2 regions of the Clostridium sp. CS1-1 genome follow, and region 2 is predicted to be linked to the other one. Evidence: riboswitches for the same ligand, from Rfam matches in the RefSeq annotation. Region 2 holds a riboswitch; the other holds the start of a gene.
What was found. A riboswitch is a leader RNA that binds a small molecule or an ion and turns the genes downstream of it on or off. The one in region 2 is predicted to bind cyclic di-AMP.
Positions count from the first base shown of each region.

Region 1: it holds a riboswitch for cyclic di-AMP, as region 2 does, so the genes downstream of both, AC0N0V_RS08605 (LysM peptidoglycan-binding domain-containing protein) here and AC0N0V_RS22385 (cell wall hydrolase) in region 2, are expected to answer to the same signal.

Region 1 covers NZ_CM148680.1:1,847,401-1,850,618, reverse strand. Annotated here, with positions in the region: gene AC0N0V_RS08615 (amino acid ABC transporter permease) at 1-305, opposite strand, end outside; gene AC0N0V_RS08610 (transporter substrate-binding domain-containing protein) at 664-1,449, opposite strand; cyclic di-AMP (ydaO/yuaA leader) riboswitch at 1,822-1,948, shown strand; gene AC0N0V_RS08605 (LysM peptidoglycan-binding domain-containing protein) at 1,952-2,731, shown strand; gene AC0N0V_RS08600 (B12-binding domain-containing radical SAM protein) at 3,179-3,218, opposite strand, start outside.
Region 2 covers NZ_CM148680.1:4,744,187-4,747,404, forward strand. Annotated here, with positions in the region: gene AC0N0V_RS22375 (CdaR family protein) at 1-1,003, opposite strand, end outside; gene cdaA (diadenylate cyclase CdaA) at 973-1,821, opposite strand; cyclic di-AMP (ydaO/yuaA leader) riboswitch at 1,957-2,085, shown strand; gene AC0N0V_RS22385 (cell wall hydrolase) at 2,088-2,615, shown strand; gene AC0N0V_RS22390 (NAD(P)/FAD-dependent oxidoreductase) at 2,703-3,218, opposite strand, start outside.

The DNA of each region.
Region 1 (3,218 bases), 2.2 Mb from region 2:
TAGGCACCTGCATTTAAACTAATAGCTATTACCCCTGCCGTGAATGCTGGTATTTTAATATTAAAGGCTCCTGGTATACCGAAATATATAAAGAAAGCCTGAACTATAAGTGGTGTTCCTCTTACTATATCCACATAAGCTCTAGCTACAACCTTCAAAAATTTATTATGCGCTATAGACATCATTCCAAATAATAGCCCCAGTAAACTTGCAAGTATCAAAGAGACTATAGTTATTTCTAAGGTAACACTAAGTCCAGTTAAAAGATCTGATAAACTTTGTTTAAATAATCCCACTAAATCCAAGTTATTTCAACTCCTTCCACTTTCAACAGCTTATATAGTATCATCACAAATTTAAAAATCTTTGACTTAAATTCATATATAATAACTGAGGTATCTCTGTTATGCGATTTTTCAACTTTAGAGTGTAACTAAATGTATCTCTATCACATAATTTAACTCGATACCATAGTTGATTTTTCATAATAATATCACTTGTTCTTTAAATATATAATGGCGGTATATAAATCATCTACATCCATTCTTCATATACCGCCACTATTACTACTATAAAATGAGTTTCTAACATTAAATAAAGTTTTAATTTCATCTGATGCTTAGAACTAGCTAACCATGAATGTAACCCATTCTTTAGCCAGTATTATTTTTTAATGTATTTTCCTATAATCTTATCATACTCTCCATTTTCCCTAATCTTCTTTAATCCACTATTAAAAGCATCTAGTAGTTCTTTATTACTTCCCTTCTTAACCGCAAAACCGTAGTCTTGCTTAGTTAGCTTATCCCCAACTATTTTTAAACCAGAATCAGAATCTACAGTAATTGCATATCCAATTACAGGATAGTCTTCAAAAGCTAAATCAGCATTTCCGTTTTTAATCTCCTGAATCATGGATGGTGAGTCATTAAAATACTTGATTGTAAAGCTAAACTTGTCTTTATTCTCTTCTGCGTACTTAGATCCACTAGTTCCCTTTTTAACAGCTATCGTTTTACCTTTAAAATCTACTTCTGATTTTATTTTGTCATTATCTTTTTTAGCCACAGCTGATACTCCTGATTCAAAATATCCTGCTGACATATCTAAAACTTGCTTTCTTTCACTTGTTATACTCATTCCTGCTATTGCACCATCTATTTGATTAGATTGAAGTGCAGGTATTATACCTTTGAAGTCCATAGGCTTCAATTCATATTGAAATCCTTCAATTTTTGCAATCGCTTCTAATAATTCAATATCAATTCCAGTGTATTTTCCGTCCTTTTGAAACTCAAAAGGAGCAAAAGTAACATCCGTTGCAATGGTGTATTTTTTACTTGTCTCTTTGCTGGAATCTGTACTTGTAGGGGTACTGCTATTACCACACCCAACCAATCCTACAGTAACTATTGCTGTAATTATTAATTTTGTTAAAGTTTTTTTCATATATGTTTCCCCCTTATTTAAAATGAATAAATATAAGATTATATAAGTTATACTACCAAATGTATTTGCAAGTGTCAAATGTAAATTATTCATTTTATCTTGTATTTGACTTAGTTATTGTTTGTTTATGAAAAGTCTTAAGCAACATTCATTCATATAATGAATGATTTTATATATTCCATCAATGAAACTATTCATAAATTCTTACATTTACATGAATAATTTTACCTCATGGAAATTCACGGATTAAATGTAAAATATATCGCAAAAATCCATAACTATATTACATAAAATGACTATAAACCATAATTTATCCTAATTATCCATAAATCTAGTGTAGAATTAACCTATCATGACTGTTACAATTACACTTACAAACACAAGCCGAATCTCCATATGGAGTACGGGGGATTTAACTATAGGGGTGAATCTTTTTTTAAAGTAGGGGACCTCAACCCGAACCCGTCAACTAACCTCGGAGGCAAAAGAGGAGGATAAAATTATGTTAAAATCTAAAAAACTCAAAGCTTTAGTAATGACTATGTCATTATCAATTCTATCAATGCAATCTGTACATGCTGCTAGCTACACAGTTTCATCCGGTGATTCACTTTACAAAATAGGGAAACTTTTTAATACTACAGCTAGTGTTTTAATGCAAAATAATAATCTTTCTAGCACTGTTATATATCCAGGACAAGTATTAAAGGTTCCTGATAAAACCTATACTGTTCAAAGTGGTGATAGCATTTATTTAATTGCACAGAAATTTGGTATTTCAATGTCCTCATTAAGGGAATCTAATAATAAATGGGACAACAATCTATATATAGGTCAAACACTGATTATACCAATATCAAGTACTTCTCAAGTAACTTCAAATGTTGGACAGGCATCAAGTTCAGTAATTTCTTATACAGATGCTGAAATAGACTTACTTGCAAGATTAATAAAAGCAGAGGCTGAAAGTCAGCCTTATAATGCAAAAGTTGCTGTTGGTGCTGTAGTCGTTAACAGAGTTCAAGACTCTCGTTTTCCTAAGTCAATTACTGACGTTATATACCAAATAGATGCAGGTTACTACCAATTCTCACCTGTGGCTAATGGAATGATAAATAAACCTGCAACTGCAGAAGACAGAAAAGCAGCATTAGAAGCTATTAATGGTGCAGACCCTACAAATGGTGCATTATACTACTTTGATGATAGTACAACTAACAAGTGGCTTTGGTCCAAGCCTGTTGCACTTAGGGTTGACAGGATGGTTTTCTCATTCTATTAAAATGTAGGCCTTAAATAACTTTCAAGGAAACAAAAAGCCAATATTCAAGTATACTTGGCCTTTTATTTTTTTCGGATTACTAAAAATAAAAATCTTATAATTCATTTTGCACATAAGCAAGAGGTTGTTGGTTTGCCAACAACCTCTTTATTTTACCTTATAACCTTTGCTATTTTAAATATGTCATCATATTTAATAACTGATACATATTTTCCTGCTCTAGCATAGTTTCTTGATTTCCTATTTAACTCATCTCTTGGAGCTACCATCATAAGTGGGCATCCCGTCTAGAGTAATTAATGTTACATAAAAAACTTTTAATATGAAGTGCACTTTCAATATTAGATGTGTCTATCATTCTCGGGGCACTTTATCTCTGCTCTTGATGCTGAACAATATAAGAAGGCTCCACACTAACTTTGCCTCAGATTGGGTACGTTCCACCATCTACTTTATACAATAAGTTAACCATCTAAAAAACCTTCCT
Region 2 (3,218 bases):
AATCAACAGTATAATCATTCCCAATATTTTTAGTTTGTATATCTATATTTAACTCTTTTTGGATTCCTTTATCATAACTAACTTTAACTTTTACTACTCCATTACTATTTATAAGCATTACATCCTTTGGAACTATAAGCTTTGCCTCTTCAGTATCTTTGCCATTTAATTTACTTAAATCTATAGGTTCTGTATCTAGACCGTTTATACTAGATAGTACTTTTTCCTCACCTGCTATATCTATCTTTTCTGGTAATGAACCCATAGATATTATTACCCCTCCGTTTTCTAAACTACCTTGGGTTTTTACACTAATAGGTACACTCTTTATTTTTTTTACAGGAATATTAACTTGCACTGATTCTGGATTAATCTTTACATTTTTAATATATATCCCCGAAGCATTTTCTGCTTGAAGAGGTAATACGATATTTATATCCTTTACTACATTGTTTATATTACATTTTGCAACTACACTATTTATAGAACTTAATTCCTGAGATGGACCGCTAACTTCTACTTCCTTAATATCTAATGTAGGCTGTAGAGCATAAAATCCCTCTTTTGTTTTACCTTCAGACTCTACCTTAATTGGAACAATCTTTTTTATCAAATCATCTAGTATTACCGTAACCCATAGACTCTCATCATTTACAATTCTTATGTTCTGTGGATACCTCTTTACCTCGACAGGTACTCTATTCTCTCCTTTTTTTACAACATAAGCACTCAAATCTGACTCTAGTTTGAAGTCTTCAGGCTTTATGGAGTATATATCTGAAGCATTTCCTCTTATATTTAATGTTATACTTAGCTGCTCTGCTCCAATTGGTACTAATTTTGAAGGTAGTAACATATCTTTGTTTATTACCTGTACTGGAACGATAATTTTTCGCTCCCTTATAGGATTTTCCACATTAAATATATATAACCATAAAACAAAAGACGCTATGACACAACATACTTTAACAACTATTTTTTGATTTTTACTATTTTCATCCATTTTCTCACCTGCTCCCTAAAAGTCAGTTTTCTACTCTGCCTTTTTTTAATTATTCTAATGAGAATATCCTTAAGTTTTTCTTTTGTATAGTTTCTTGTAAGGATACCATTTACTGCAAGTGAAATTGTACCAGTCTCTTCAGATACAACTATAATCAGTGCATCAGAATTCTCAGATATTCCAATAGCTGCCCTATGTCTTGTTCCTAGTTTTTTACTAATATCTTGACTGTTAGTTAACGGTAAAAAACACCCTGCAGAAATAATCCTGTCATTTCTTATGATGGTCGCTCCATCATGTAACGGTGTATTAACAACAAAGATATTTTCTATAAGCGCAGAGGAAACACTGGCATCTAATACTGTACCAGTATTTATTATATCTCCAAGACCAGTTAATTGTTCTATTATTATTATGGCTCCAGTTCTGTCCTTAGCCAAGTTTTCCACAGCATTAGTAATTTCTGTAATTACAAGCTCCATGGTTTCATCGTCTTCCAGTAGATATTTGTCATTAAATGCAGTTCGTCCCAAATGTTCAAGTGCCCTGCGTATTTCTGGTTGGAAGATGATAATAAAAGAAAGTACCCCGATAGTTATTGTCTTAGTTAAAATCCAGTTAAGCATAGTTAAATGAAAAAAACTACTTACTGGAATAAGTAAAATAATAAGTATGATCCCCTTTAAAAGTTGTTCCGCTCTCGTTTCCCTTATCAATGTATATCCCTTATAAAAAATAAAGGAAACTACTAGTATATCCATTACTGACGATATGCTAATATTTTTGATAGAATTAATTACTATGTCTAAAATCTCCACCCACTTCACCATCCTAATAAATAATCCTATTTACAATTATACACTATTTAATATTGTTTATATCATATGTAAATTTATTTTTATAAAATATTAATAAAAACATTATCATTTGTATTTTTTTCGAATTAGTGGGTACAATACCATTAGCCTAAGTTTTTTTATAAAACGCGGGGAAACCAAAATTTTGGGGTGAATCGTATTTTACGTAGGTTATGCCTTTACCGAACCCGTCAGCTAACCCCGTTGGTAATAAGGAGAGGATTTAATTGAAAAAGATTACTTATTGTGTAGCATTTTTGTTCTTGTTATTACTTCTGCATTGCGCTAAAGTTAGTGCAAAAGATTCTAATAACATAGACACAACATTGTTTAATCAAGAGGCTGAAGTCGTTCAAGTTTTTAACTACCTTGATAAAAAAATATATATTACTCAAAATGATATACATCTGATGGCTAAGGTTGTGTATGCAGAGAGTAATTGTGAACCTTTTGAAGGCAAGGTTGCTGTTGCCTCAGTTATTTTAAATCGCTTAAAATATCCTGAATTTCCAAAAACAGTTGAAGGTGTAGTTAAACAGAAGGGTGCTTTTTCCTGTGTAAGAAATGGCAAAATAGATGTAGTTCCTGATGAAAGTAGTTATAAGGCTGTATTTCAAGCATTAAAAGGGGAAGATCCAACTGAAAGAGCTGTATTTTTCTACAATCCTAGGATAGCAACATCTAAATGGATGAAAAATATAGATAAGAAGAATGTAAAAACTATAGGAAACCATGTATTTTTTGTAGTTAACTAGACATATCATTTTTTAGCTAATCATTAGCTAAGCACATATACCAGTAAACCCACCATACTTACAAATGATGGGTTTATTTTAGTTTTACTATTTTTGTCCATCTAAGTAGGAAACCGCATTTAATGCAGCTACCTGACCTTGGCCAGCAGCTCTTAGGTATTGATATGGTTTGCCTGTACAATCTCCCGCTGCAAAACATCCCTGAAGGTTAGTCTCCATATTTAGGTTTACCTTTATATGATCGTTCTCCACCAAAAGTCCTGGTACAAGCTGATTTGGAGCTACACTATCTTTTAACACAAAAACTCCATCTGTAGTTATTTCTTTTTCCTTTAAAATAATCCTTGTAACTCTGTCTTCCCCCTGTATTTCTAAAGGTCTATCCTTAACTATTTCAATGTTACCTCTTTTTAGGTGATAATTTCCTTTATACATAGGAATATAATAAACTTTTTCGGCTAACTCACTAACATAATTGGTTTCTTCTTCTGCCTCTTTATTATATCCTATAATAGTTACTATTTTTCCCCTATATAAAGGTGCGTCACATGTAGCACAGTATCCGACACCCCTACCCAAAAATTCTTCTTCCCCTTTTAACGG